2 regions of the Fulvivirga sedimenti genome follow, and region 1 is predicted to be linked to the other one. Evidence: riboswitches for the same ligand, from Rfam matches in the RefSeq annotation. Region 1 holds a riboswitch; the other holds the start of a gene.
The links. A riboswitch is a leader RNA that binds a small molecule or an ion and turns the genes downstream of it on or off. The one in region 1 is predicted to bind S-adenosylmethionine.
Positions count from the first base shown of each region.

Region 2: linked by a shared signal. The riboswitch ahead of LDX50_RS29520 (O-acetylhomoserine aminocarboxypropyltransferase/cysteine synthase family protein) and the one ahead of LDX50_RS10250 (trans-sulfuration enzyme family protein) in region 1 are both predicted to bind S-adenosylmethionine.

Region 1 covers NZ_JAIXNE010000002.1:875,086-878,622, reverse strand. The annotation lists gene LDX50_RS10255 (glycoside hydrolase family 2 protein) at 1-261, shown strand, start outside; gene LDX50_RS10250 (trans-sulfuration enzyme family protein) at 267-1,457, opposite strand; SAM riboswitch class I at 1,609-1,715, opposite strand; gene LDX50_RS10245 (FdhF/YdeP family oxidoreductase) at 1,930-3,537, shown strand, end outside.
Region 2 covers NZ_JAIXNE010000008.1:103,079-106,615, forward strand. The annotation lists gene LDX50_RS29515 (homoserine O-acetyltransferase family protein) at 1-796, opposite strand, end outside; gene LDX50_RS29520 (O-acetylhomoserine aminocarboxypropyltransferase/cysteine synthase family protein) at 789-2,108, opposite strand; SAM riboswitch class I at 2,299-2,415, opposite strand; gene LDX50_RS29525 (DUF4136 domain-containing protein) at 2,717-3,343, shown strand; gene LDX50_RS29530 (OmpW family protein) at 3,347-3,537, shown strand, end outside.

The sequences.
Region 1 (3,537 bases):
GGGCATTTATGGAATGCCGACCGCAATTGGGGTTACATACAATATAAAACCTCTAAGGAAGCCACCGATAAATATGTGGAATATGCCGATATGCTTGCCAAAATGATTGAAATGGGATTTTCTGCAGCAATCTACACCCAGACAACCGATGTGGAGATGGAAGTGAACGGCCTGATGACCTATGACAGAAAAGTCAATAAGCTCAATGTCGAAAGAGTACGAAAAGCCAATCAGTCTGTGATTGAAGTTTTGTCTGAATAATCGGCTTAAGATTCCGATAGCTTCAGGGCATTTTCGATATCCCTGATAATATCTTCCGGATGTTCCAGTCCCACCGATATACGAACAAGCCCCGGTGTAATACCTACATTCGCACGTTCCTGATCACTCAGTTTAGAATGAGTAGTAGAGGCCGGATGCGTGGCTATCGTTCTGGTATCACCCAGATTCGCGGTGAGTGATAACATTTGAAGGTTATCCAGGAACTTTCTCCCACGTTCAACACCACCCTTCACTTCAAACGTGAACAGACCTCCGCCATGAAGCATCTGTTTTTTGGCCAGTTCATATTGCGGGTGGGAAGGGAGAAAAGGATATTTAACAAAATTGATTTCAGGATGCTTTTCAAGCTGGCCTGCGATGGCAAGCGCACTCTGGCAATGCCTGTCCATTCGAACAGCCAGGGTTTCCAGGCTTTTTGAAAGAACCCACGCGTTAAACGGCGACATGGCAGGGCCGGTATGCCGACAAAAAAACCGGATCTTTTGAATCAGTTCCTTGTCGCCAATGATTGCGCCGCCAACTGTTCGACCCTGCCCGTCTATGAATTTTGTGGTTGAATGACAAATGAGATGTGCACCATATTTCAGGGGTTGTTGCAGATAGGGCGTTGCAAAGCAATTGTCCACAATCAGGATCAGGTTATGTTTTTTTGCCAGGTTCCCCAGCCATTCCAGGTCTACAAGGTCAAGACCCGGATTGGATGGTGTTTCAACAAAGATCAGTTTCGTTTTTTCATTGATCAGTGATTCCCACGATTCCGGATCATGGATATCGGCATAGGAGTGTGAAATACCCCATTTTGGAAATATCTGTGTCAAAACCTGATGGGTACTGCCAAACAGGGATCGGGATGCAAGCACATGATCGCCCTGCTGTAGCAGGCCAGCCATACTGCTGTACATGGCCGCCATACCTGAGGCAGTGGCTATTCCGTCGTCTCCGCCTTCAAGCAGACATAATTTTTCAACGAGTTCATTGCTGTTCGGATTGGAAAAGCGTGAATATATGTTACCGCTAATTTCATCTGCAAACATCGCCCGTGCATTTTCAGCATCGTCAAAGACGAAACTTGAAGTCATGAAAATTGGAGTGGAATGCTCCTTGTGCGAAGCGTTGTCAGACTGCGTCCTGATCGCGTTGGTTTCGAAATGTTCTGATTCTGAATGTGATTTCATAAAGCAGGTGAACGGAAGCTGAACCTGGACGGCTCTTTCCCTTTCATTTTTTTAGTAATAAAAGTTTGAATGTACAATCCCTCCCGAACAGACCCGTGGGCTGATAGTGCGGATGGCGAAAAAATTTAACTGAATGTTTCAAGGTAATTAAAATTTATAGCTGTCCGTACCTTACGAACCAGGATTTAGCACCGTTCCACACCCGGGAGGTTGCTAGCGTTTCATTGAGCCTGATCTCTCCGCGCTTCTTTATAAATCAATCACCATTTCTTGGAATTGACGCTACAATCATAAATTCAATTTTTTAACATTCAAAGAATTCAAATAAAAAATGTTAGTAGCATGGTCTGATCGCGTAATAGATATACCGTGCAGAAATGAATGCATTGGCGGTTTGAAGGCGTCTTTCATTGATTTTAGGGTTAAATGTGCAGGGTGGTTGAAATGTAAAATTCTCTGTATTTTTAGCCATATGACGAAGAAGGTTTTTGTTCAGCCGCCGGTGAATTACACCGGGTTGAGAGTTTCAGATCCGGCAGCCGTATCAGGGGGAATCAGGGCGGTGAAGTCTTCTATGCACCATGTATTTAGCCAGGTGGGTGTTATGGAAGGAATTCGTACAATGGCTAAATTAAATCAGTTCGACGGATTTGATTGTCCGGGCTGTGCATGGCCTGATCCGGATGGTGACAGGGCCATTGTAGAGTTCTGTGAGAATGGAGCAAAAGCAGTGGCAGAGGAAGCTACCACTGCCAAAGCCGATCCACAATTTTTTAAAAAATATTCAGTGAGTGCGCTTTCTGCATGGTCGGATTATGAACTCGGAAAAAGCGGAAGGATCACTGAGCCGATGAAATTATCCCCTGGAAGTGATCACTATGAACCGATTTCCTGGCAAACAGCTTTCACGGAAATTGGAGAACATCTTAAAACTCTTCCATCTCCTGACCAGGCCATTTTCTATACCTCAGGGCGAACGAGCAATGAGGCGGCATTCATGTATCAGTTATTCGTACGTCAGTTTGGAACAAATAATCTTCCGGATTGCTCAAATATGTGTCATGAGTCCAGTGGGGCCGCACTTTCGGAAACCGTGGGGATCGGTAAAGGTTCTGTTACGCTCGAAGATTTTTATCGTACAGACCTGATTATTATCATCGGGCAAAATCCCGGAACGAATCACCCCAGGATGCTTACGGCCCTGGAAAAGGCAAAGGCTAATGGCGCAAAGATCATTGCGATAAACCCGTTAAGGGAGACCGGTTTATTAAAATTTAAGCATCCCCAGCATGTTGGTGATATGCTTGGGTCCGGAACAGAGATCACAGATTTATATCTTCAGATACGTGTAAATGCAGATGTAGCCTTATTGAAGGCACTCATGAAACTCTTACTGGAGAAAGAACGCGACCAGCCCGGTCAGATTCTGGATCGTGATTTTATTGAACAAAAGACTACAGGCTATTCCGATTTCCTGTCAGACCTCGAATCATATTCACTTCATGAGCTTATTGCGCAAACAAGTATCGGTGAGGACCTGGTAAGGAAGGCTGCAGATTTGATTGCTTCCAGTGAGAGAATTATTGCTTGTTGGGCGATGGGTCTTACTCAGCATAAGAATGCGGTAGATAATATCCGGGAAGTGGTCAATTTACTGCTGATGAAAGGCAGTATTGGAAAACCGGGTGCGGGAACCTGTCCTGTTCGCGGCCACAGTAATGTTCAGGGCGACCGGACCGTTGGCATCTGGGAATACCTGAAACCATCACTTCGCGAAAAATTGAAAGAGAATTTTAATTTCCAGCCACCTGAAGAGACAGGATTTGATACTATTGGCAGCATTGAGGCAATGCATCAGGGTAAAGTGAAATTTTTCATGGCCATGGGTGGTAATTTCCTCAGTGCATCACCGGATACTGAACTCACCGGTAAGGCTCTGATGAATTGTGATGTTACGGTGCATGTATCGACCAAACTAAACCGGAGTCACCTGTCCCATGGGCAAACTTCCTATATCTTGCCCTGCCTGGGAAGAACCGAAGCGGATATACAGAATGGCAGGCAACAATTCGTGTCGGTG
Region 2 (3,537 bases), on a different contig from region 1:
CCACGTTATGGGAATCCATGGTTTTACTAAGTGAATAATATGCGTGTGGATTGAACCGCCGTGAAAGTTTCACGCCTTGGTAGCGCTGATAGCTGTCCGCTGAAAATCCGCCAACCCGATCGTCCTGATCTGTTTGAGTTTTGTTATAGGTCTCCTGATTCCGGTAGGAAAGCATGCCTATGGCCCGTGCCGCCTCCAGGCCTTTATGACCTGCATCCGGATTTTTACTGTTCAATGTAGGATCTGCTTCGAGTGCCATCCGCTGTGCGGTGTTGAAGGCAATACCCCACGCCGAATGTTGTGCATTGGTTGCAATGGGGATGATCAGATCGAAGAGCTGAGGTTCTCGAATAGCCCATTCCAGCAGCTGCTGTCCGCCCATCGAACCGCCGATACCGCAGCGAATTTTTTCAATCCCAAGGTGGTGCTTTAATTCCTGGTGCAGCCCTACTATATCACCGATTGTTATTTCGGGAAAATCCATCCCGTACCTTTCGCCCGTTGCAGGGTTAACAGATGCGGGTCCGGTTGTGCCATAGCAGGATCCAAGAATATTCGCGCAGACGATGAAGTGAGTAGCCGGATCAAAGAGGAATCCCTCACCAACGAGTCCGGGCCACCATTCCACCGGGTTGCTGTTTGCAGTAAGTGCGTGAAAAACCCAGATCACATTGTCGCCGGATGGCGCTAGTGTTCCGAAGGTGTGATACGCAATGGTCACTTCGGGTAATAAATCACCTCCCTCCAGCCTGTACGGCCGGGGGAGATGAAGTTGCTTGGCTAAAGTATCAGACATTGACGCTCTTGCTGATTTTGCTGAATGCATGTTCGAGATCTGCTTTAATATCATCAATGTGTTCAATTCCAACCGAAATCCGCAGCAAGCTTGGCAATACCCCGGAAGCCAGTTGTTCTTCGTCATTCAGCTGCTGATGGGTGGTAGCGGATGGCTGAATAATGAGCGTCTTCGCATCACCTACATTGGCCAGGTGACTTACGAGTTTAAGGTTGTCGATGAACGTTTCCGCATCTTCTTTCTCACCTTTAAGAATGAATGAAAGGACACCCCCAAATCCGTTTCGAAGATATTTTTTGGCTAAATGATGATAGGAAGAACTTTCGAGCCCCGGATAGTTAACGGTCTCCACCTGCGGATGCTGTTCAAGCCATTTGGCCAGTTCCAGGGCATTGTCTACGGTTCGCTGCACTCGTAAAGATAACGTTTCGAGTCCCTGCAGGAGAAGGAAGGAGTTGAACGGACTGATAGCCGGTCCGAAATCGCGGAGTCCTTCAACGCGGGCACGAATTGCAAAGGCAATGTTGGGAAGTCCCAGTGGGTTGTTAAATCCAAATGTGTCCCAGAAATTCAGGCCATGATAACCTTCAGACGGCTCACTGAATTGAGGGAATTTTCCATTGCCCCAGTTATAATTTCCACTGTCGATGATCACACCCCCAATGGATGTCCCATGACCACCGATCCATTTGGTTGCGGAGGCAGTAACTACGGCTGCGCCATGCTCGATAGGGCGGAATAGGTAGCCGGCAGCACCAAAGGTATTGTCAACCACCAATGGAATATCATATTTTTTGGCTACGGCAGCAACGGCATCAAAATCCGGAATATTAAACCCGGGATTACCAATTGTTTCCAGGTAGAGGGCTTTGGTGTTTTCATCGATAAGTTTTTCGAAATCCTCTGCTTTGTCACTTTCGGCGAACCGTGCTTCGATTCCCAGGCGTTTGAACGCCACTTTGAACTGGTTGTAGGTACCCCCGTAAAGGAATGACGTGGAAACCAGGTTGTCTCCGACGGTCAGAAAATTATTCAGCGCGATAAATTGCGCTGCCTGTCCGGATCCTACTGCCAGTGCAGCCACCCCGCCTTCGAGTGCTGCGATGCGCTTTTCAAAGACATCGGTAGTGGGATTCATGATTCGTGTGTAAATGTTGCCGAACTCTTTTAACGCAAAAAGGTTGGCGCCGTGCTCGGCATTTTTGAAGGCATAGGAAGTGGTTTGATAGATCGGTACTGCCCGGGATCCGGTAGTTGCATCTATTTCCTGGCCCGCATGGAGCTGTAATGTTTCAAATTTTAATTCAGACATGACTTTTGTGTTTTTTGGTTATAAGAAATTTAATGGATCTGGAAGGGTCCATCGATCGTTTACCGCAATGGAAAAAATATTAGCGACAACAACAGCCAGCCAGGAATGGAATGGCATGCAATGGCATAACTATCCGTTTGCTGGATTGATTAGAGCGAAAATTGAAATGTGTAGAAATCATAGATACCAATTTATATTCTCCCGCTGATCACCTGAGCAGCAATTGGGATCAGGATTTAGCACCTTGACAAATTTCGTCCGGTTGCTAGCGCTTCACAGAGCCTGTCTCTCCACGCTTCTTTATAAATCGATCGTTCCTGACAATAGGAGGATTCGAATGAAGGGATAAACGTAAGAACGGATTTGAAGGTTTCCAAATTTTATACGCAGAAAAATTTTGTATCCCGGAGGGATCAAAAGGAACCCGTTACGGTAAATTACTCTCCATTACTTCCTTCATAGCCAGATAAAGCGACATATTTGAAATATAATATCGGAATTATAATCTTAAACGGTAATTATCAATAATGTACACTGTACAATTTCAAAATGCGTTATATTTGATACGTCAAAAGCGCAAGATTTATATTAAATAAATGGGAATAAAAATGAAAAAGCAATTCGGAATGGTGATGATGCTGGCAATGCTCATGTCATTTGCAGGGTGTTTTCCGGGAGGACCGGAATTCGTTGATCAGCTGGATGTGGTGTATACAGATTTCGACGAGGAGTTTGATTTTACCAATAGTCTTACTTATTCGCTACCGGATGGAGTGATTGAAATTACAGATAAGGACCCTGGAAACAATCCACCAGAATTCATTGATGAGGTTTTCAGTGATGCGATTCTTGATCGTATACGTCAAAACATGACCGCCTATGGATTTACAGAAGTGGATGAAGACAATGATCCGGATATTGTTTTCCTGGCATCGGCCATGTCAAACGACTTCTATTACTATTATAATCCATGCTACTGGTGCTGGTATTATCCGGGATGGGGACCGGGATATGGATGGGGCTATCCCTGGTATCCGGGTTATGTTTCCGGCTATTCAACAGGAACCATATTTTTGCAGATGGTAGATCCTGCCAATGTGGTAGGGGAAGAAATTCCGGTAGTTTGGACAGGCGTGATAAACGGACTTCTCCAGGGTAGTGACGCGAGCATTGTACAGCGTATCAATGTTACCGTCGATCAGGCATATTCTCAGTCAACCTATTTAGATAAGTAAGAGATGAAAAAGATTTTAATTATAGCTTTGCTGAGTTTCGTGGTTTCCTTTGGTGCAAGTGCGCAAAATATGTCCACGATAATGTACAATGTTGCCATTCCCATGGGTGATCTGAAAGATTACATCAGCCCGGTAAGCGCGAGGGGCGTGTCATATGATTATCAATTTTTCATGACAGACAACTTTGCTCTCGG